One region of the Streptomyces sp. NBC_00223 genome, then DNA from elsewhere that is predicted to be linked to it. Evidence: predicted binding sites of a transcription regulator. Region 1 holds the regulator's gene; the other holds the start of a gene.
What was found. The regulator HrcA, encoded in region 1, represses chaperone genes, less so after heat shock. The targets are predictions, from matches to a motif close to TTNGCACTCNGNNNNNCNGAGTGCNAA.
Positions count from the first base shown of each region.

Region 1 (11,636 bases):
TGCCGCGCGACCTGGACGTGGAGCACGGCGACCTCACCCCGAGCCTGAAGCTCAAGCGGCCGGTGGTGGAGCGCGCGTTCGCCGACCTCATCGACGACATGTACGCGGGCGCCCGGGAGGCGTGACCGGGCGGTCCGGGCCGCCCGGGGTGGCGCGAACCGGCCGCCGAGGAGCGCTCAGCCGCCCGTGGGCGCCGGACTGTAGCGGATCACGCCCGCGCGGGAGGCAGAACGCGGCTTTCCGGACCCGGAATGAGCGAACCGTCATCACGCAGCGCACCCGGGCCGGATCGCTCTGTCACGCTGAGGCATGTGAAGCTGATTTCACCCCGGTCCCGTCAAGGGGAGGCCACGGCGGCCCGGGGGCGCCCCGAGTACGTGGCCGGGACCCGGCTGCCGGGCGACGAGCCGGCCGCCGGCGCGGCCCGCAGATTTCTGCGCGCGGCCCTCGCCGAATGGGCCGGGTACGGGACCGAGGTCACCGACCGCGTCGCCGACGACGGCACCCTGCTGCTCAGCGAGCTGGTCACCAACGCCGTCGTGCACGCGGGCACCACCGTCGACGTACAGCTGCGCATCGACACCCTCGAACCGCCGTCCGCGCTGGTCATCGAAGTCACCGACCACCACCCCGCGCGCGTGCTGCGCCCCGACGACTCCCCGCCGTGCGAGGGCAGCGAGGGCGGGCGCGGGCTGCATCTGGTCGCCGCGCTCTCCGACGCCTGGGGGATCACCTACCGCCGCGACCGCAAGACGGTGTGGTGCCGTATCGACCTCACCGACGCCGGGACCGACCCGGACAGCGGCGACGGCGGCCCGGGCGACGGGACCTGCCCCGAGGCGGCCGGCGCCGGGCTGCTGGCCCCGACGCCGCCCGCCCCGGCCCGCCGCGCCGACGCCGACTGGATCAGCCGCGGCTCGCTCACCTTCCTCGCCGAGGCGTCCGATCTGCTCGCGGGCCAGCTCGACGAGGACAATGTCGTCTCGCTGGCCGCCCAGCTGCTCGTGCCGCGGCTCGCCGACTGGTGCGCGGTCTGGCTGTACCCGTCCGGCGCCGCCGCCCCCCGTCTCGCGCACGTCTGGCACAGCGCGGAGCACCGTATCGACACCCTGCGGACGGTGCTGGAGAAGTCGCCGCCCGCCCCTGTGCCGGGTGCCGGCGCCGAACGGCAGCCCTGGCCCACGTTTCAGGGCGCCGCCTGCGATCAGGGCGGCGCCCTCGCCGTGCCGCTGACCGTCGGCGGCCGCTGTCACGGCATCCTGCTGCTGGGCCGGGCCGGGCCGCTCGGCCTGCCCGCAGAGACCACCGGCCTGATCGAGGACTTCGCCCGCCGGGTCGCGCTGGCCCTGAGCACCGCCCGGCAGTACGCCCGCCAGGCCAGGATCAGCACGGTCCTGCAACGCGGCCTGCTGCCGCCCGCCACCGGCCGTATCCCCGGCGTGGCGCACGCGATCGTCTACGAGCCCGCGGCCGGCGACTGGGTCGGCGGCGACTTCTACGACCTCTTCCCCGCGGGCGACGGCCGCTGGTGCTTCGCCCTCGGCGACGTCTGCGGCAAGGGCCCGGAGGCCGCCTCCCTCACGGGACTCGCCCGCCCGGTGCTGCGGCTGCTCGCCCGCGAGGGCCGTACCGTCCCCGAGGTGCTCGACCGCCTCAACCGGGCGCTCGCCGACGAGGCCGCCGCCGCGCTGATCGGCGAGACCGCCGTCTGGGAGGGCGGCCAGGCCCGCTTCCTCTCGCTGCTCTACGGCGAGATCGTTCCGTACGCCAAGGGGCCGCACGCCGAAGGGCCGTACGCCGACGGCCCCGCGCGGGGCGCCCGGTGCACGCTCGCCTCCGCCGGGCACCCCCTGCCGCTCGTGCTGCGCCCCGACGGCACGGTACGGCCGGCCGCCACCCCGCAGCTGCTGCTCGGCATCTCCGACGACGCCCGGTACACCGGCGAGAGCTTCGACCTGTCGCCCGGCGACACCCTGCTGTGCGTCACCGACGGCGTCACCGAGCGCCGCCGTGGGTCCCGCCAGTTCGACGACGAGGACGGCCTGGCGGCCGTCCTGGGCGGCTGTACGGGCCTGGACGCGGCCGGGATCGCCGAACGCGTCCGGCAGGCCGTGCACGACTACGACGCGGCGCCGCCCGCAGACGACCTGGCGCTGCTCGTGCTCCAGGCCAGGTGACCGACCGGGCGAGGTCCGGGCCTGACGACCGCCGGTCCGGACAGTGGCCGCCGTCCAGCCGGGTGCCGCGCGCGGTGCCGGATACTGGGGTGTATGCCTTCCGTACTTCCCGACGGTGAACCCGTCCCCGCGGACGGCGCCCTGCCGCCGCACGCCCTGGACGGGGCCGCCGGCCGTCCGCTCGGCTTCTACCTGCACGTTCCCTACTGCGCCAGCCGCTGCGGCTACTGCGACTTCAACACCTACACCGCGAGCGAACTGCGCGGCTCCGGCGGCGCCCTGGCCTCCCGGGACAACTACGCGGACGTGCTGATCGAGGAGGTTCGGCTCGCCCGCAAGGTGCTCGGCGACGACCCCCGGCAGGTCGAGACGGTCTTCGTCGGCGGCGGCACCCCCACGCTGCTGCCCGCGGCCGACCTCGCGCGGATGCTCGGCGCGATCCGCGAGGAGTTCGGGCTGGCGCCGGGCGCGGAGATCACCACGGAGGCCAACCCGGAGTCCGTCGACCCCGCCTACCTCGCCGCCCTGCGGGCCGGCGGCTTCAACCGGGTGTCCTTCGGCATGCAGAGCGCCCGGAAGCACGTGCTGCGCGTCCTGGACCGCAACCACACCCCCGGGCGCCCCGAGGCATGCGTCGCCGAGGCCCGCGCGGCCGGTTTCGCGCACGTCAACCTCGATCTGATCTACGGCACCCCGGGGGAGTCCGACGACGACTGGCGGGCCTCCCTCGACGCCGCGATCGGGGCGGAACCGGACCATGTGTCGGCCTACGCGCTGATCGTGGAGGAGGGTACGGGGCTGGCCCGGCGGATCAGGCGCGGAGAGGTGCCGATGACCGACGACGACGAGCACGCCGACCGTTACCTCATCGCGGACGAGCGGCTGGCCGGCGCCGGTTTCTCCTGGTACGAGGTGTCGAACTGGGCGACGACCGGGGCCGCCCGGTGCCGGCACAACGAGCTGTACTGGACCGGCGCGGACTGGTGGGGCGCGGGCCCCGGCGCCCACAGCCACGTCGGCGGGGTGCGCTGGTGGAACGTCAAGCACCCCGGCGCGTACGCCCAGGCGCTGGCCGAGGGACGGACCCCGGGCGCGGGCCGGGAACTCCTCACGTCCGAGGACCGCAGGGTCGAGCGGATCCTGCTGGAGCTGCGGCTGTCGGCGGGCTGCCCGCTGGAACTGCTCGCCGAGCCGGGCGCCCGCGCCGCCGCCCGCGCGGTAAGGGACGGCCTGCTGGAGCCCGGTCCTTACGCGGCCGGACGGGCGGTTCTCACCCTGCGCGGGAGGCTGCTGGCCGACGCGGTCGTCCGCGACCTGGTCGACTGACGGGGGCGTGACCGGCTTCACACCGTAACCGCGTGATGCCGGAGGGGGTTGACCTGTCCTATGGGCGACCACCCGAACAGGAAACAAAGGAGCGGCGGCACATGAGGATTCTGCTGGCAGGCGGAAGCGGAGTGCTGGGGCGCCACGCCACCAAGGCGCTGACGGCGGCGGGACACGAGGTCACGGACCTGGGCCGGGGCCCGTCGCACGCGCTGCGCGTGGATCTGCTGGACCGCGAGGCGCTGCTGCGCGCGGTGGACGGCCACGCCTTCGACGTGGTGGTGCACGCCGCCACCGCGCTGGGCGGCAAGTCCATGGCCCGCCACCGTGACATGGCCCCCACCAACGTGCTGCGGGTGGACGGCACCGCGAACCTGCTGGCCGCCGCCCGCGCGACCGGCGCCCGCCGCTTCGTCGTGGAGTCGATGATGTTCGGCTACGGATACGGCGACCACGGCCCGGACCTGATCACCGAGGAGGGCACCCCGTACGGCCCCAGGAGCACGGACTCCCGGCAGGAGCGGCATGTCGGCGCGATGCGCTCCCTGGAGGCGCAGGCGTTCGAGGCGGAAGGCGTCGAAGCGGTCTCCCTGCGCTTCGGGCTCTTCTACGGCGCCGCGGTGACCGACACCTACGTGGTGCCGCTGCTGCGCAAGCGTGCCCTGCCCGTGGTGGCCGAGCGCGGCCGGGCGCTGTCGTGGGTCGAGGCCCGGGACGCGGGCCGGGCCGTGCTGCTGGCCGCCGAACACGGCCGTGCCGGGCAGGCGTACAACATCGTCGACGACACCCCGCTCGGCTGGGCCACCCACTTCCGGGCGGTCGCCGAGGCGTACGGCACACCGCGGCCGCCGACCGTACCGCTGTGGCTGCTCAGGGCCGCCCCGCTGGCGCACACCCTGATGACGACGGATCTGCGGCTGTCCAACGCCAAGGCCCGCGCGGAGCTGGACTGGGCGCCCGCCAGTGCGAGCAGCACGGACGGTGTGCGCCGGCTGGCCGACAGCCGCGCCGAGCAGGCCGCGTGACGCCCGTGACCGGCACGCGGCCGCACACCGACCCCGCCGCCGGCCCGGACCTCGACCCCGCCGCCGGCTTGGACCCCGACCCCGGTACCGGTGAGCGGGCCGTCGCCGACCCCGCCGCCGAGTTCCTGTCCCACCGCGATCTGCTCTTCGGCGTCGCCTACCGGATGCTCGGCAGCGTCGCCGACGCCGAGGACGTGGTCCAGGACGCCTGGCTGGCCTGGAGCGCGGCCGACCGCGCCGCTGTCCGCGCGCCGCGCGCCTATCTGGTCCGCACGGTCACCAATCTGTCGCTCAACCGCCTCACCAGCGCCCGCGCCACCCGCGAGACGTACATCGGCCCCTGGCTGCCCGAGCCGCTGCTGACCGCGCCGGAGACCGCCGAGACCGAGGAGGCCGCGGAGACCGCCGACACGGTCTCCACGGCGATGCTGGTGGTGCTGGAGACGCTGGCCCCGGTCGAGCGGGCGGTCTTCATGCTGCACGAGGTCTTCGGCTACTCGCACGCCGAGATCGCCGTGGTGCTGGACCGCACCGAGCCCGCCGTACGCCAGATCGCCTACCGGGCCCGCGCGCACATGCGGGCCCGCCGCCCCCGCTTCGACACCGACCCGGCCCGCCGCCACGAGGTGACCTCGCTCTTCCTCGACGCCTGCGCGGGCGGCGACCTCAACGCGGTCATGGAACTGCTCGCCCCCGACGTGACCGCCTGGTCCGACGGCGGCGGCAAGGTCACCGCGGCCCGCCGCCCGCTCCTGGGCGCCTCGGCGACCGCCCGCTGGCTGCTCGGCGTGCTGGGCAAGCTCCACCGCGACGGCTACGAGGTCCACCCGGAGCCCGCGCACATCAACGGCGAGCTCAACATCCTGTGGACCTCGGCCGGCCACCCGGTCGGGGTGCTGTCGTACGACCTCGCCGACGGCGTCATCAGCGGACTGCGGCTCCAGGTCAACCCCGACAAGCTGAGCGGTCTGCGGGCCGCTCCCGTCACTCCGGAGCCGTGACGAAGTCGATCAGGTGCTCCACGGCCCCCAGCAGCTCGGGCCGGAGGTCCTTGTAGGTGCGGACCGACGCGAGGATGCGCTGCCACGCCTCGCCCGTGCTCAGGTGCCCCCAGCCCAGGGCCCGGCAGACGCCCGTCTTCCAGTCCTGGCCGCGGGGCACCACCGGCCATGCCGCGATGCCCACCGAGGACGGCTTCACGGCCTCCCACACGTCGACGAACGGGTGTCCGACGACCAGTACGTCGGGGCCGCTCACCGCGTCCGCGATCCGGGACTCCTTGGAGCCCGGGACCAGATGGTCGACCAGCACCCCGAGCCGGGCGCCGGGCGCGGCCGCGAAGTCCTCGACGATGGCGGCGAGATCGTCCACGCCCTCCAGGTACTCCACGGCGACGCCCTCGATCCGCAGGTCGTGGCCCCAGACCCGTTCGACGAGTTCGGCGTCGTGCCGGCCCTCGACGTAGATCCGCCCGGCCCGCGCCACCCGCGCCTTCGCGCCCGGCACCGCGAGCGAGCCCGACGCGGACAGCAGCGGACCGCGCGGCCCCGGCGGGCCCTGCGGGCGGACCAGCGTGACCGGCTTCCCGTCGATCAGGAAGCCGCGCGGCGCCATCGGGAAGACCCGCAGCTTGCCGAACCGGTCCTCCAGCGTGACCGTCAGCCCCTCCGCGGTCTTCTCCACCCGCACCACGGCCCCGCAGAACCCCGTGTCCGCCTCCTCGACCACCAGGTCGGGCTCCGCGGCCACTTCCGGCACCGGGGTGCCCCCCTTCTTCCACGGGGGCGTCAGATCCGGGTCGTAACTCCTGCTGCGCATGAGGGCGATCGTAGCGACGCGGCTACGCCGTACCCCCGAAACGGGCCGTCAGCGCGTCCCGCTGGGCCCGGACGAAGCGCGCGTCCACCACCGCGCCGTGGCCCGGCACATAGCGGGCGGTCTCCCCGCCGAGGGCGAGCAGCGCGTCCAGTGTGCCGGGCCAGCGGGCCGGCACCGCCTCCTCGTCGGCCTGCGGTTCGCCGGACTCCTCGACCAGGTCGCCGCAGAAGACCACCGCGGGGTCGCTGTCGGTCGCGCCCGGCACGTACACCACCAGGTCGTGCCCGGTGTGCCCCTCGCCCGGGTGCACCAGCCGCACCGGGCGGTCGCCGAGGTCGAGCGCCAGCTCCCCGAGCACCGTACGGGTCGGCAGGACCAGGGTCCGCGCCGCCTCGGCCGCCTCCCGCGGATCGGTGCCGTACCGCACGGCCGCCGTGCTCATCGTGTCCCGCCCGCGGCGCAGGAAGCCGTCCAGCGCCGTGTGCCCGTACACCTCGGCGCCCGGGAAGGCGGACGTGCCGCCGACATGGTCGAAGTGGCCGTGGGTGAGCACCACATGGGTCACCGCGCGCCCGGTCAGCGCCTCGACCTGTCCGCGCAGCTCCGCGCCCTCCCGCGGGGTGGAACCGGTGTCGATCAGCAGCACCGCGTCCGCGCCCACGACCAGGCCGATCGTCACGTCGAGATGCGGCAGCCGGCGCCGGGCCACCCCGATCGCCACGTGCTCCCAGACCGAGCCGCCGGCGCCCGGCTCCTCCGTGTTTGCCGCCGTGTTTTCCGCGGGTTCCTCAGATTCCACGAGCCGACGCTATCGCCGTGCCCCATTCGTACGGGAGCCGGTCTTGCCGACCCCTTGCCGCCTCGCCGTACACTGGCTGCGGGAAAGCTGGCACTCGAAATAGTGGAGTGCCAGGCGAGGCGATCGAGGTCCCACGGCAGGAGGTGCGCGATGCTGAGCGAACGCAGGCTTGAGGTGCTGCGTGCCATCGTCCAGGACTATGTCGGCACCGAGGAGCCGGTCGGGTCCAAGGCGCTCACCGAGCGCCATCAGCTCGGTGTCTCCCCGGCCACCGTGCGCAACGACATGGCCGTGCTGGAGGACGAGGGCTATATCGCCCAACCCCACACCAGCGCCGGCCGTATCCCCACCGACAAGGGCTACCGGCTCTTCGTCGACAAGCTGGCGGGCGTCAAACCGCTGTCCTCCGCCGAGCGCCGCGCGATCCAGAACTTCCTGGAGGGCGCGGTCGACCTCGACGACGTGGTGGCCCGTACGGTACGGCTGCTCGCCCAGGTCACCCGGCAGGTCGCGGTCGTGCAGTACCCGTCGCTGACCCGTTCCTCGGTCCGCCATGTGGAACTGCTCCCGCTCGCGCCCGCCCGTGTCATGCTCATCCTGATCACCGACACCGGCCGGGTCGAGCAGCGGCTGATCGACTGCCCGGGGCCGGTCGGCGAGATCGTGCTCGCGGATCTGCGGGCCCGGCTCAACAGCCGGGTCATCGGCCGCCGTTTCGCCGATGTGCCGCCGCTGGTGCAGGATCTTCCGGAGAGTTTCGACCCGGACGACCGGCCGGCCGTCGCCGGTGTGCTCGCCACCCTCCTGGAAACCCTCGTCGAGGAGAAGGAGGAGCGGATCATGCTGGGCGGCGCGGCGAATCTGACCAGGTTCCACCACGACTTCCCGCTGACGATCCGGCCGGTGCTCGAAGCACTCGAGGAGCAGATGGTGCTCCTCAAACTCCTCGGCGAGACCGAGGACTCCACCATGACCGTACGGATCGGTCATGAGAACTTTCACGAGGGCCTGAACTCCACCTCAGTGGTGGCGGTCGGCTACGGTTCGGGCGACGAGGCAGTCGCCAAACTCGGCGTGGTCGGACCGACCCGCATGGACTACCCCGGAACGATGGGAGCGGTACGCGCAGTGGCACGTTACGTCGGACAGATCCTGGCGGAGTCGTAGGTGGCCACGGACTACTACGCCGTACTCGGCGTGCGCCGCGACGCGGGCCCGGACGAGATCAAGAAGGCGTTCCGCCGACTCGCCCGCGAGTTGCACCCGGACGTCAACCCGGACCCCAAGACGCAGGAGCGCTTCAAGGAGATCAACGCCGCGTACGAGGTGCTCTCCGACCCGCAGAAGAAGCAGGTCTACGACCTCGGCGGCGATCCGCTCTCCTCCACCGGCGGTGGCGGCGGCGCGGGCTTCGGCGGCGCGGGCTTCGGCAACTTCAGCGACATCATGGACGCGTTCTTCGGGCAGTCCCAGCAGCGCGGGCCGCGGTCGCGGACCCGGCGCGGCCAGGACGCGATGATCCGGCTGGAGATCGAGCTGGACGAGGCCGCCTTCGGCACGACCAAGGACCTCCAGGTCGACACGGCCGTGACCTGCGGCACCTGCAACGGGGAGGGTGCCGCGCCCGGCACCTCCGCGCAGACCTGTGACATGTGCCGCGGCCGCGGTGAGGTCTCGCAGGTCACCCGGTCCTTCCTGGGCCAGGTCATGACGTCGCGGCCGTGCCCGCAGTGCCAGGGTTTCGGCACGGTCGTGCCCACGCCGTGCCCGGAGTGCGCGGGTGACGGGCGGGTCAGGTCCCGCCGGACGCTCACCGTCAAGATCCCCGCGGGGGTCGACAACGGCACGCGGATCCAGCTCGCGGGCGAGGGCGAGGTCGGGCCCGGCGGCGGGCCGGCCGGTGATCTCTACGTCGAGATCCGCGAGGTGCCGCACCCGGTCTTCCAGCGGCGGGGTGACGACCTGCACTGCACGGTCACCATCCCGATGACGGCGGCCTCGCTCGGCACGAAGTGCCCGCTGGAGACGCTGGACGGGCTGGAGGAGATCGACATCAGGCCGGGCACGCAGTCCGGGCAGTCGATCCCGCTGCATCAGCGGGGCATCACGCATCTGCGCGGGGGCGGGCGCGGGGATCTCGTCGTGCACGTCGAGGTCGTGACGCCGCACAAGCTGGATGCGGAGCAGGAGGATCTGATGCGGAGGCTTGCGCAGTTGCGGGGGGAGGAGCGGCCCACGGGGCAGTTCGCCCCCGGGCAGCAGGGGCTCTTCTCCCGCCTCAAGGACGCGTTCAACGGCCGCTGATCCGTTCCACGGCGGGGAGTTCGGCGACGGCGCCGGCGCGGGGCCCGGTGTCCCGGGTGCGGGTCGGTTGGGCGCCGCCGGGCTGCGGCGTTTCGCTTCCCGCCGTTGCGGCGGGTTTGAAGGGGGGCGCCCTTCGTCCCCGGCGCGGGGGTGGTGGGGGCCGTGCGGCCCCCTCTTTCCGCCGCGACGGTGCTCAGCCACGGCAGCGTGGTCCGGCGGTGCCGTTCCGGGCGGGGCCCGGTGTTCCGCGTGCCGTGCGGGGCGGTTGGGCGCCGTCGGGCTGCGGCGTCCAGCGTCTCGCCGTTGCGGCGGTTCAAAGGAGCGCCCCTTGCCCTGCCCCGGCGCGGGGGTGGTGGGGGCCGTGCGTCCCCCTCTTTCCGCCGCGACGGTGCTCAGCCACGGCGGTGTGGTCCGGCGGTGCCGTGCGGGGCGGTTGGGCGCCGCCGGGCTGCGGCGTCCAGCGTCTCGCCGTTGCGGCGGGTTTGAAGGGGGTGCCCTTCGTCCCCGGCGCGGGGTTGCGGGGCGGACCCCGGCGTCCCGCCGGGTGGGGGCGCGAACTGTTCGTGGGGGCGCATGGCACGATGGCCGCATGCCCCCGCAAACCGCCCTCCCCTCCTTCTCGGCGTACCCGATCGTCCAGGCGCCGATGGCCGGCGGCCCGTCGAACCCGCGGCTCGCCGCCGCGGTCGGCGCGGCCGGGGGCCTCGGCTTCCTGGCCGCCGGGTACAAGACGTCCGAGGCGATGTACGAGGAGATCCGCCAGCTGCGCGACCTGAGCTCGCAGCCGTTCGGCGTGAACCTGTTCATGCCGCAGCCCGACACCGTCGACCCCTCCGCCGTCGCCGTGTACGCGGAACAGCTCGCCGGAGAGGCCGCCTGGTACGCCACCGCTCTCGGCGACCCCGACACGGGCGGCGACGACGGCTACGACGCCAAGGTCGCGATCCTCCTGGAGGACCCCGTCCCGGTGGTCAGCTTCACCTTCGGCTGCCCCGACCGCGCCGTGCTCGAAGCCTTCGCGAAGGCGGGCACGTACACCGTGGTCACCGTCACCTCGCCCGCCGAGGCGCTGGCCGCGCAGTGGGCGGGCGCCGACGCCGTGTGCGTCCAGGGCGTCGAGGCCGGCGGCCACCAGGGCACGCACCGCGACGACCCCGAACTCGACACCGCCGGCATCGGCCTGCTCGCCCTGATCCCGCAGGTCCGCGAGGCCGTCCACCTCCCGCTGATCGCCGCGGGCGGCCTGATGCGCGGCGGCCAGATCGCCGCGGTGCTCGCGGCGGGCGCGGACGCGGCGCAGCTCGGCACGGCGTTCGTGGCCTGCCCCGAGTCCGGCGCGCACCCCCTGCACAAGAAGGCGCTCACCGACCCCGTGTTCGGCCGTACCGCGCTCACCCGGGCCTTCTCCGGGCGCCCGGCCCGCGGCCTGGTCAACCGTTTCCTGCGCGAGCACGGCCCGTACGCCCCGCCCGGCTACCCGCAGATCCACCACCTGGCCGCGCCGCTGCGCAAGGCTTCGGCCGCGGCGGGCGACCCGCAGGGCATGGCCCTGTGGGCGGGCCAGGGCCATCGGCTGGCCCGTGAACTGTCCGCGGGCGCGCTCATGGAGACCCTTGTCGCCGAGTTCGACGCCGCCCGGGAGGCCCGCGCATGACCGCGCCCGTTTTCCTCGTCGAACCCGCCGTGCTGGACGGCTCGCCGTCCCGGCTGACGCTGTCCGGTTCTGAAGGTCGGCACGCGGTCTCCGTACGGCGGCTCCAGCCCGGCGAGGAGGTCGTCCTGACGGACGGGGAGGGGCGCGGCGCGTACGGGGTCGTCGCCTCGGTCACCGGCAAGGACGTACTGGACGTGGACGTCCGCACCCTGCGGGAGGAGGCCGAGCCCGCCGCCCGTATCACCGTCGTGCAGGCCCTGCCCAAGGGCGACCGGGGCGAGTTGGCCGTCGAGACGATGACGGAGGCGGGGGTCGACGCCGTCGTGCCGTGGGCGGCGGCGCGCTGTGTCACGCAGTGGCGGGGGGAGCGGGGGGCCAAGTCCCTGGGCAAGTGGCGTTCCACGGCCCGCGAGGCGGCCAAGCAGGCCCGGCGCCTGCGGTTCCCGTCCGTGGCGGAGGTGTTGACGACCCGTCAGGTCGCCGCGCTCCTCGCTGACGCGGACTTCGCGGGGGTCCTGCACGAGGAGGGCTCC
Region 1 covers NZ_CP108109.1:2,426,692-2,438,327, reverse strand. Annotated here, with positions in the region: gene OHA30_RS10220 (AMP-dependent synthetase/ligase) at 1-125, shown strand, start outside; gene OHA30_RS10215 (SpoIIE family protein phosphatase) at 252-2,177, shown strand; gene hemW (radical SAM family heme chaperone HemW) at 2,271-3,503, shown strand; gene OHA30_RS10205 (NAD-dependent epimerase/dehydratase family protein) at 3,605-4,528, shown strand; gene sigJ (RNA polymerase sigma factor SigJ) at 4,693-5,529, shown strand; gene OHA30_RS10195 (DUF3097 domain-containing protein) at 5,513-6,346, opposite strand; gene OHA30_RS10190 (MBL fold metallo-hydrolase) at 6,369-7,067, opposite strand; gene hrcA (heat-inducible transcriptional repressor HrcA) at 7,296-8,312, shown strand; gene dnaJ (molecular chaperone DnaJ) at 8,313-9,449, shown strand; gene OHA30_RS10175 (nitronate monooxygenase) at 10,039-11,103, shown strand; gene OHA30_RS10170 (16S rRNA (uracil(1498)-N(3))-methyltransferase) at 11,100-11,636, shown strand, end outside.

Region 2 (11,636 bases), 2.7 Mb from region 1:
ACCGGGATCTGCTGACGCCGAGCGCGCACAGCGAGGAGATCGCCGACCGGCTGCCGGAGGCCCGGCTGGTGGTCGTGGAGGGCGCCGGGCACCTGGTGCTCTTCGAGCGGCCCGGCCTGGTCGACGCGGCCCTCGCCGGGCTGATCGCGCAGTCGGCCGAGCGCGTGGGGGCGCCCGTGCCGCAGCGGTTGCGGGACCTGGCGGCGGCGCCCGACGCGTAGCATTCGGCACCATGGGCACACCGCACGACCACCCCCGTACCGCAGGAGCGGGCACCGCTCAGGACGCCCCCGCACCCCGGGACGCCTCCGTACCCGAGGCCGGCTCCGCGCCTCGGTCCCAGTCCGGACCCGCCGTCCGGATCACCGTCCGCACCGCCGACCGGATGCGCGAGCTGGGGCGGCGGCTGGCCCGCCTGCTGGCCCCCGGCGACCTGGTCCTGCTCAGCGGGGAGCTGGGCGCGGGCAAGACCACGCTGACCCGCGGGCTGGGCGAGGGCCTGGACGTGCGGGGCGCGGTCACCTCGCCGACCTTTGTGATCGCCCGGGTGCACCCCTCGCTGTCCGGCGGCCCGGCCCTGGTCCATGTGGACGCCTACCGGCTCGGCGGCGGCCTGGACGAGATGGAGGACCTGGACCTCGATGTGTCGCTGCCGGAGTCGGTGGTGGTCGTGGAGTGGGGCGAGGGCAAGGTCGAGGAACTGTCGGACGCCCGGCTCCAGGTCGAGATCTCCCGAGCGGTCGGGGGAGCGTACGAGGCCGGAGACGGCTCAGAGGGCTCAAAGGGCTCAGAGGGAGAGGCCGCAGACGGCGACGACGCCGGGGACGACGTGCGCGAGGTCACGGTCACCGGGATCGGGCCGCGCTGGGCCCGCGAGGACCTGGCCGTTCTCGGCGTTCGGGGGGCTTGAGCCGACAGCCTGTCGGGAAGATGTTGCGCCGGGGCCCGCCTCCGTGGTCTGCTGGAGACAGGCACCTGGTGAGGGTTGCCTAACTTCTCGTCACGAGGAGGCGCGCATGTCGGCCCAGAACCCGCAGGACCAGCACCTCGACGCTTCCGCCGCGCCCGCGGCCACCCCTTCGGTCCGTGATCTGCTGGCGTCCTGTGCGGCCGCCCGCACGGTCTCCACACCGCCGCGGGACACCCCCGCCGCGCCCCGGATCGCCGGTCCGCGTCCCGCCGCCCGGCCGCCCCGGGAGACCCGGGGACGCGACGCGGCCTGAGCCGCGGTACCGACCCCTCACTCGAACGGGTGAATTACGGCACGACTTCGATGTCGCTGCCGATCGCCGCCCGCTGCCACAGCGCGGCGCCGTCCGCCCGTGTCTGGCGGATCGCCCCGGACCGCCGGTCGGGGACGTGCGGGCCGAGCGAACCGTTGAGGGCCGCGCTGAAACCGACGTTCGTGCCGTCGGTCGCCGCGAAGAGCACGACGTGCTCGACCGGCTCGCCGTCGCCGCCCCTGCCCTGGGCGCCGCGCGCGAAGACCGTGTGGCTGCCGGGCGAGGGCGCCAGCCCGCCCGCCGTCACCCGGTAGGTGCGCAGCACCGCGTCGTGGTCGCCGACCAGCCACACCCGCGCCTGGCCGACGCTGTAGACCACCCGCGAGCCGGTGCCGGAGTCCGCGGGCAGCCCCTGCCGGTCGCCGGCCGGCCGGGCGGCGGCGGCGACCGGCGGGGCCGGGATGCCGGGCGCCTGCGCCGCGAGCACCCCGACGACGGCGAGCGCCGCCGCGACGAGTCCGGTGACCACCGCGCCCGACCTGATCCTCGTCACGGTGCCGCCTCCCGTTCAGCGCGTTACGCAAAATGTCAGTATCTGCCACTGTTTATTGGAATTCGTCCGAAGTTGACGTTAGCAGTTGTCCGGCCCACCGCCCCGGCGCCGCGAGCGCGCGCCGTACCCTTGGCTACGTGCTGCTGCTTGCCTTCGACACCGCCACGCCCGCCGTCACCGCCGCCCTTCACGACGGGGAGCGGGTGCTGGCCGAGTCCACGGTGATCGACGCGCGCAGGCACGGCGAACTCCTCGTCCCCGCCGTCGACCGGGTGCTGGTCACCGCGGGCCGTGAGCTCGCCGAGGTCACCGGCGTCGTGGTCGGCGTCGGCCCCGGCCCGTACACCGGGCTGCGGGTCGGCCTGGTGACCGCCGCGTCCTTCGGCGACGCCCTCGGCATCCCCGTCCACGGCGTCTGCACGCTGGACGGACTCGCCTGGGCGGCCGGCGAGGCCGGACTCGACGGCCCCTTCGTGGTCGCCACCGACGCCCGCCGCAAAGAGGTGTACTGGGCGCGGTACGACGGCCCCGGACACCGCGTCACCGAACCCGCCGTGGACCGCCCGGCCGACATCGCCGACGCCGTCGGGGGGCTGCCCGCCGTCGGCGCGGGCGCCGAGCTGTACCCGGAGGTCTTCACCGACCGTCGTCCCGACCCCGCCCATCTGTCGGCGGGCGCCATGGCCGCCCTCGCCGCCCACCGCCTGGCGGCCGGCGAGCGCTTCGCCCCCGTCCGCCCGCTCTATCTGCGGCGCCCCGACGCCCAGGTCCCGGCCGGCTACAAGGCGGTACTGCCGAAGTGACCAACGCCGTCCCGAGCGAGATCGTCCTGCGGGAGATGCGCTGGTGGGACCTGGACACCGTACTCGCCCTCGAACACGCCCTGTTCCCCGAGGACGCCTGGTCGCGCGGTATGTTCTGGTCCGAACTGGCCGACGCCCGCCACCCCGGGGCCACCCGCACCTACCTGGTCGCCGAGACCCCCGACGGCCGGCTCGCCGGTTACGCCGGGCTCGCCGCCGTCGCCGGGACCGCTGACGTACAGACCATCGCCGCCGCGCGCGAGCACTGGGGCACGGGCCTGGGCGCACGGCTGCTGACCGCCCTGCTGCGGGCCGCGACCGCCGCCGAGTGCCATGAGGTGCTGCTGGAGGTACGGGTCGACAACGCCCGCGCCCAGCGCCTCTACCAGCGCTTCGGCTTCGAGCCCATCGGCCTGCGCAGGGGCTACTACCAGCCCGGCAACGTGGACGCGCTCGTGATGCGGCTCACCGACCCGGCCGCCGCCTCCACCACGACCGCCGGCGAACTGCCGGGCGTACAGGAAACAGAGATCCATGGCTGACGAACCCCTTGTCCTGGGCATCGAGACCTCGTGCGACGAGACCGGTGTCGGTGTCGTGCGCGGGCACACCCTGCTCGCCGACGCCGTCGCCTCCAGCGTCGACGAACACGCCCGCTACGGCGGTGTCGTGCCCGAGGTCGCCAGCCGCGCGCACCTGGAGGCGATGGTCCCCACCATCCAGCGCGCGCTCAAGGAGGCCGGGGTCACCGCCCGCGACCTCGACGGCATCGCCGTCACCGCCGGGCCCGGCCTCGCGGGCGCGCTGCTGGTCGGCGTCTCGGCCGCCAAGGCGTACGCCTACGCGCTCGGCAAGCCGCTCTACGGCGTCAACCACCTCGCCTCGCACATCTGCGTCGACCAGCTCGAACACGGCGCCCTGCCCGAGCCGACGATGGCGCTGCTGGTCTCCGGCGGCCACTCCTCGCTGCTGCTCGCGCCCGACATCACCGGCGACGTACGGCCGCTGGGCTCGACCATCGACGACGCGGCGGGCGAGGCGTTCGACAAGGTGGCCCGGGTGCTCGGCCTCGGCTTTCCCGGCGGCCCGGCGATCGACCGGCACGCGCGCGAGGGGGACCCGAAGGCGATCGGCTTCCCGCGCGGTCTGACCGGCGCACGCGACCCGCTCTACGACTTCTCCTTCTCCGGTCTCAAGACCGCCGTGGCCCGCTGGGTCGAGGCCCGGCGCAGGGACGGCCAGGACGTACCGGTCGCCGACGTGGCCGCGTCCTTCCAGGAGGCCGTGGTGGACGTGCTGACCCGCAAGGCGATTCGGGCCTGCAAGGACAACGGCGTCGACCATCTGATGATCGGCGGGGGAGTGGCCGCCAACACCCGGCTGCGCTCGCTGGCGCTGGAGCGCTGCGCCGACGCCGGCATCCGGCTGCGGGTGCCGCGCCCGGGGCTGTGCACGGACAACGGCGCGATGGTCGCGGCGCTCGGCGCGGAGATGGTGGCCCGCGGCCGGCCGTCGTCCACCTTCGACCTGCCCGCGGACTCCTCGCTGCCGGTCACGGAGGTCTCGGTGCCGGGGCACACCCACCCGCCGGAGGGCCACTCCCACGAGCACGGGCACGCGCGCGACCACGGACACGCGCACGCGCCGGGCCACTCCCACGACCACGTGCACGAGTTGAGCAAGGACAACCTCTACGGATGACCGTCACCCTGATGTGGGAGGCCGCCGCCGCCGAGGGCCGCGGCCCCCAACTCCTCGACTGGGCCCGGGAGGAGGCCGGCGACCTGCCCGGCACCCCCCGCCGCCGGGAATTCCTCACCGCGCCCGGCGACCGGGTCCTCGTACTCAGCTGGTGGGACGAGCCCTACGACGCCGAGCTGCCCGAACTCCCCGAGCCGCCCGCCGAGTTGGTGCGCCGCGAGGTGCACCGCTGGCGGTTCGTCTCGGTGTCGGTCGAGTCCTGACGGGCTGTCAATTCCCGCGGACCGGCTGCCCGATCAGCATCGAGGGCGCCCCCGCCACCCGGGTCAGGAAGACCGTGGCCGCGTGCGGACCCTGCGGCTTCACCCGCCTCCTGACCTCCTCCGGCTCCACCGCCGAGCCGCGCTTCTTCACCGTCAGCGTGCCGACCCCGCGCTCGCGCAGCAGCGCCTTGAGCCGCTTCAGGCCGAAGGGCAGCACATCGGTGATCTCGTACCCGGTCGCGTACGGTGTCGGGCGCGCCGCGTCGGCCGTCACATAGGCGATGGTCGGGTCGATCAGGCCGCCGCCCAGCTCCTCGGCCACCGCGGCGACCAGATGCGCGCGGATGACGGCGCCGTCCGGCTCGTACAGGAAGCGTCCGACCGGCAGCACCGGCGGGTCGGGCAGGGTGCCGCGGCTGTGGAGGGCGGCGCCGGAGGGCAGCAAGGTGGCCCGTACGGTGCCCGGTTCGGTGCCGAACCACAGCGCGGCCTCCTTCACGTCCCCGCGGTCCGAGACCCACTCGGCCTCCGCGTCGGCGGGTACGGCCTCGTGCGGGATGCCGGGCGCGACCTTCACCGCCGCGTGCGGGACCGTACGGGCGGCGGTCAGCGCCCAGGACAGCGGCGGGGAGTACGCCTCCGGGTCGAAGGTGCGGCCGCGTCCGGTCCGGCGGGCCGGGTCCACGAACACCGCGTCGTACGCCCCCGTGGCGACCTCGGTCACGTCGGCGTGGCGCACCTCGATCCGGTCGGCCAGGCCCAGCGCCTCGGCGTTGGCGCGGGCCACCGCGCAGGTCAGCGGGTCGCGGTCGACGGCGAGCACCTCGATCCCGGCCCTGGCCAGCGCGATCGCGTCGCCGCCGATGCCGCCGCACAGGTCCGCGAGCCGGCGCACGCCCAGCGCGGCGAAGCGCTCGGCCCGGTGGGCGGCGACCGAGGCGCGGGTTGCCTGCTCCACGCCGTTGGGCGTGAAGTACATCCGGTGGGCGTCCTCCGCGCCGAACTTCGCGACCGCGCGCTGCCGCAGCCGGGCCTGGCCGAGCGCCGCCGACACCAGCGCGGGGTCGTACGTCCGCCGCAGCCGGGTGGCCGCGGCCAGTTCGTCGGCGGGGTCGTGGTCGCGCAGCGCGTCGAGCAGCGCCTGCCCGTCCCCGGTCAGCAGCGCGGCAAAGCCCTCGGAATCGTCCACGCGATCATTCTCCCGCCGCCGAGGGTGCCCTGGGGCCCGGGGCGCCGGGTGTACGGGCGTGCCCGGCTCTTTCCCCCCGCCGGGCGGGTGTGCCGGCATCAGCACCTGTTTCCCGCCGCCGCGGCCTGCTTTTACCGCCCCTGCGGCGGGCGTTGCCGGCGGGGGCGCTTGTTTTCCGCCGCCGTGGTGGGACGCGGCATGGTGGTTTCCGGCGGTGCCCTGCGGCCCGGGGCGCCGGGCATACGGGCGCGTGCCCAGCTCTTTCCCCCGGCGGGGGCGCCTGTTTTCCGCCGCCGTGGTGGGACGCGGGATGGTGGTTTCCGGCGGTGCCCTCCGGGCCGGGGTGCCGGGCATACGGGCGCGTGCCCGGCTCTTTCCCCCGGCGGGGGCGTTGCCGGCGTGGGCGCCATCTCCGCCGTCGCGGGGCGTCGCGGACGCGTCCGTACGGGTACGCCACTGGCACTCCGCTTGACCGAGTGCTAAGAGCGTCCTAGTCTCAGTTCTGGCACTCGACACCGTTGAGTGCCAGCAGTTCAGCGACGGGCAGGTCCGGCACCCGCGACGACGGGCCTACCAGGTCGCCGACCCTGACAGACACTCCCGTGAGCCCTTTGAAGGGGGAGGTCGGATCGTGACGACCGCCAGCACCAAGGTTGCCATCAAGCCGCTTGAGGACCGCATTGTGGTCCAGCCGCTCGACGCCGAGCAGACCACGGCCTCCGGCCTGGTCATCCCGGACACCGCCAAGGAGAAGCCCCAGGAGGGCGTCGTCCTGGCCGTGGGCCCGGGCCGCTTCGAGGACGGCAACCGGCTGCCGCTCGACGTCGCCGTCGGCGATGTCGTGCTCTACAGCAAGTACGGCGGCACCGAGGTGAAGTACAACGGCGAGGAGTACCTCGTCCTCTCGGCCCGCGACGTGCTCGCGATCATCGAGAAGTAGTTCGCGGCTTCACCGCAGCCGTGATCCCGCCCCGGGTTTCCGTGTCCTCAAGGCCCGGGTGCCCGGGGCGGTTTCTTTGACCGTCCTGCCGTCCGTGACGACGTGATTAGACGAGTAGACGAGGTAGTTCCCAGGCATGGCCAAGACCCTGAAGTTCGACGAGGACGCCCGTCGCGCCCTTGAGCGCGGCGTCAACAAGCTCGCCGACACCGTGAAGGTGACGATCGGCCCCAAGGGCCGCAACGTCGTCATCGACAAGAAGTTCGGCGCCCCCACCATCACCAACGACGGCGTGACCATCGCCCGTGAGGTCGAGCTCGACGACCCCTACGAGAACCTGGGCGCCCAGCTGGTGAAGGAGGTGGCGACCAAGACCAACGACATCGCGGGTGACGGCACCACCACCGCGACCGTGCTGGCCCAGGCGCTGGTCCGCGAGGGCCTGCGCAACGTCGCCGCGGGTGCCTCCCCGGCCGCCCTCAAGAAGGGCATCGACGCGGCCGTCAAGGCCGTCTCGGAGGAGCTGCTCGCCACCGCCCGCGCGATCGAGGGCAAGGAGGACATCGCCGCCGTCGCCGCGCTGTCCGCGCAGGACCAGCAGGTCGGCGACCTGATCGCCGAGGCGATGGACAAGGTCGGCAAGGACGGTGTCATCACCGTCGAGGAGTCCAACACCTTCGGTCTCGACCTGGACTTCACCGAGGGCATGGCCTTCGACAAGGGCTACCTCTCGCCGTACTTCGTCACCGACCAGGAGCGGATGGAGGCCGTACTCGACGACCCGTACGTCCTCATCCACCAGGGCAAGATCTCCTCGATCCAGGACCTGCTGCCGCTGCTGGAGAAGGTCATCCAGTCCGGTGGCTCCAAGCCGCTGCTGATCATCGCCGAGGACGTCGAGGGCGAGGCCCTGTCCACGCTGGTGGTCAACAAGATCCGCGGCACGTTCAACGCCGTCGCCGTCAAGGCGCCCGGCTTCGGTGACCGCCGCAAGGCCATGCTCGGCGACATCGCCACCCTCACGGGCGCGACCGTCATCGCCGAGGAGGTCGGCCTCAAGCTCGACCAGGCCGGTCTCGACCTGCTGGGCACCGCCCGCCGGATCACCGTCACCAAGGACGACACCACGATCGTCGACGGCGCCGGTGACAAGGCCGAGATCGACGGCCGGGTGGGCCAGATCAAGGCCGAGATCGCCACGACCGACTCCGACTGGGACCGTGAGAAGCTCCAGGAGCGTCTGGCGAAGCTGGCCGGCGGTGTCTGCGTGATCCGGGTCGGCGCCGCCACCGAGGTGGAGCTCAAGGAGAAGAAGCACCGCCTGGAGGACGCGATCTCCGCGACCCGCGCGGCCGTCGAGGAGGGCATCGTCTCCGGCGGTGGCTCCGCGCTGGTCCACGCGGTCAAGGTTCTCGACGACAACCTCGGCAAGACCGGCGACGAGGCCACCGGTGTCGCGGTCGTCCGCCGCGCCGCCGTCGAGCCGCTGCGCTGGATCGCCGAGAACGCGGGCCTCGAGGGCTATGTCATCACCGCGAAGGTCTCCGAGCTGGACAAGGGCCACGGCTTCAACGCGGCCACCGGCGAGTACGGCGACCTGGTGAAGGCCGGCGTCATCGACCCGGTCAAGGTCACCCGCTCCGCCCTGGAGAACGCGGCGTCCATCGCCTCCCTGCTGCTCACGACCGAGACGCTGGTCGTGGAGAAGAAGGAAGAGGAGTCCGCCGAGGCCGGTCACGGTCACGGCCACTCCCACTGACGCGATCGCGTCAAGCACCTGACAGTCCGTACGAAGTCCGTACGACAGCCGCCCGAGGCCCGGCGGACCCCCGGTAAGGGGTCCGCCGGGCCTCGGGCGTTGTGGCGTTCGGTTGTTCAAGAAATGGTCACAGTAGGGTAACGCTTCTCCCTGTGAGGTCCGGCGAAACGGTCGAAGCCGGAGCAGGGATGCACCCGGTATGACCGGTCATTCCCCCATCTCACCCCGTGTGTAAAGACCTTGACGGTCAATCAGCGAAGACTGTTGGATACACGCTGTTTGAGTTCGTCCGAGTGTTCGATCCTGGGGTGTGGGGTTCATATGGGGTGGGGGGAGCCGCGCGCAGCGCGCGGCAAAGGAAACGCATGGAGACGCGGGTCCCTGTCGGCGGTGACGGCGCTGCTCGTCGTCGCGCCGATGCTGGGCCTCGGGGCCGCGCCCGCGACCGCGGACGCCGGGACGCCCCCGGCGCAGACGGAGGATCAGAAGGCGCTCGCGGAGGCCCAGCGCACGGGTCAGCGGGTGGAGATCGCCGGGCAGGCGACGGAGAACACCACGACGTACGCGAACCCGGACGGGCTCACGTTCACGCTGGAGGACTCCGCCGTACCGGTCCGGGCGAAGAAGCCCGGCGGCGGCTGGCAGACACCGGACGCCACGCTGGTCCGGCGCCCCGACGGCTCCGTCGGGCCTGCGGCCGCGGTCGTGGACATGTCCTTCTCCGGCGGCGGTGACGGCGCCGGCCTGGTACGGATCTCCGAGCAGGGCAAGTCGCTTCAGGTGGGCTGGCCGGGCCGGCTGCCCGCGCCCGTGCTCAGCGGCGCCAGCGCGCTCTACCCGGACGTCCTGCCGGACGTCGACCTGAAGGTGACCGCCACGGTCGAGGGCTTCCAGCACGTGCTGGTCGTCAAGACCCCCGAGGCGGCCCGCGATCCCAGGCTCAAGAAGGTCGACTACACGCTCAGCAGCGACGGTCTGACCGTCCGCACGGGCACCGACGGCGACCTGGCCGCCGTCGACGGTGAGGGCCGGACCGTGTTCCGGGCGCCGCGCGCCCAGATGTGGAACTCGGCCGGCGCGGTACGGGACGAGGCCCCGGCGGCCCCCGCGGCGACCGGCCGCGCCGCGGCGCGGACCGGCGCGACGCCCGGCGACACGCAGACGGACGCGCCGCCGCCCGGCACCACCGCCTTCGCCGCGACGCCCTCCGGCGAGGGCGTGGTGGACCGCTCGCAGCAGCCCGGACAGGGCGACGACGTCGCGGAGATGCGGACGACCGTCACCGACCACTCGGTCTCGGTGGTCCCCGACGCCGATCTGATCGGCCGGACCACCGAGGCGCAGTACCCGCTCTACATCGACCCGACGGTGACGTGGAGCGGGGACGAGCGCACCCTGCTGCGCTCGGACGGCTACAAGTCGTACAACTTCGGCAACGGCACCGACAACGAGGGCTCCGGGATCGGCCACTGCGGCACCTGGAACGGCTACTACTGCGGTCCCGGCTACACCCAGCGGCTCTACTTCGAGTTCTCGCCGACCAGCCTCAAGGGCAAGTCGGTGCTGTCGGCCACCTTCCGGGCCACCGAGACCTGGTCGTTCTCCTGCGACGCGCGCTGGGTGGACCTGGAGCGCACGGACAACATCTCGTCGTCCACCGCCTGGTCGTCCAAGCCCAAGGACCTGGACCTGATGGTGGACCGCAATGTGTCGGCGGGCCGCGGCTCGGCGTGCAGCCCGTCCCAGCCCACCAAGGCGATCGACTTCACGGACAACGCGGAGGAGACCAACGAGAATCTGACCCCGACGGTGAAGAGCTTCGCCGCGGGCAGCTTCTCCCGGCTGACGCTGGAGCTCAGGGCGCACGACGAGTCGGACACCAGCGCCTGGAAGCGGTTCAAGAACGACGCCGTGCTCGCGGTGAAGTTCGTCGCCACCCCCGCGCTGCCCAAGACGCCCGGCCTGGTCACCGGTGACGGCGTGATCTGCTCCACCAACTCGGCCGACCCCACCATCGTCAGTGACCCCACACCGCTGGTCTCGGGCCGCCCGCAGACGGCGGCCGGCGGCGAGTCGGGCGCGAATCTGCGCATCCGGTGGCGTACGGACAAGTGGGACGGCTCGACCTGGGTGACGGCGTTCACCGATGTCACCCGGCCGACCTCCGGATACGTGGCCAACCTCGCCACCCAGACGGCCAGTCTGCCCACCCTCCAGGAGGGGACGAAGTACCGGCTCAAGGCGCTGACCCTCTCCTTCTACGAGGGCGGCACCAACCAGCTGAACACCGGCTACACCACGCCGTGCTACTTCACCGTGGACTCCACAGCGCCCAAGGCCCCGGTGATCACCATGGGCAGCCCGTACACCGCGTGCACCGCCACCTCCTGCGCGCCGGCCGGCGGTCCCGGCACGAAGGGCACCTTCACCTTCGCCCCCGCGTCGGGGGACACCAACAACGTCGCCTACCAGTACAAGCTGTCGACGGACACGGCCTGGTCCGCGGAGATCGCGGGCGCGACCGTGCACAAGGACATCGTGCCGGGCAAGGCGGGCACGTATCAGCTGACCGTCCGCGCCAAGGACTCGATCGGCCGGTGGGGCGCGCAGTCGCTGGTGGACTTCCTGGTCGCGGCGGGCGCGGGTCCGGTCGCCCAGTGGCACTTCGACGAGGCGTCAGGTGTCGCGGTGGACTCCTCCACCACGGTGGCGGCCAACCAGCACAACGCCACCCTGTCCACGACCGGGGCCACCCGTGACGGCCGCGGCCGCCGCGGCGAGATCCTGCACGACGCCTCGGGCGTGCCGGTGACCACCCCGGCCACCGACAAGGGCCTGTCCCTGGACGGCACCTCGGGCTACGCGTCGACCGCGGGGCCGGTGCTGGAGACCCGGTCGGCGTACACGCTCTCCACGTGGGTGCGGCTGGACGACCTCAGCAAGAACCAGATCCTGCTCTCGCAGGACGGCACCCGCTACAGCCCGTTCATCATGGGCTACGACAAGGGCCTGGCCACCTACTTCTTCGGAGTGAAGGAGCAGGACGCCGACACCGGCACCGCGTACTACGGCATCAAGGACACGCGGGCCGCCCAAGTGGGCCAGTGGACCCATCTGCTGGGCACCTACGACCCGGCGACTCAGGAGATCAAGCTCTACGTCAACGGGATCCTCCAGGGCACCACGCACACCGCCGGTTCCTGGT
Region 2 covers NZ_CP108109.1:5,150,428-5,162,063, forward strand. Annotated here, with positions in the region: gene OHA30_RS21935 (alpha/beta fold hydrolase) at 1-221, shown strand, start outside; gene tsaE (tRNA (adenosine(37)-N6)-threonylcarbamoyltransferase complex ATPase subunit type 1 TsaE) at 233-910, shown strand; gene OHA30_RS21945 (hypothetical protein) at 1,017-1,223, shown strand; gene OHA30_RS21950 (hypothetical protein) at 1,258-1,776, opposite strand; gene tsaB (tRNA (adenosine(37)-N6)-threonylcarbamoyltransferase complex dimerization subunit type 1 TsaB) at 1,914-2,579, shown strand; gene rimI (ribosomal protein S18-alanine N-acetyltransferase) at 2,615-3,121, shown strand; gene tsaD (tRNA (adenosine(37)-N6)-threonylcarbamoyltransferase complex transferase subunit TsaD) at 3,114-4,280, shown strand; gene OHA30_RS21970 (hypothetical protein) at 4,277-4,543, shown strand; gene OHA30_RS21975 (class I SAM-dependent methyltransferase) at 4,551-5,732, opposite strand; gene groES (co-chaperone GroES) at 6,364-6,672, shown strand; gene groL (chaperonin GroEL) at 6,809-8,431, shown strand; gene OHA30_RS21990 (LamG domain-containing protein) at 8,849-11,636, shown strand, end outside.
Region 2: the regulator HrcA is predicted to act here: its motif matches at 6,189-6,215, upstream of groES (co-chaperone GroES).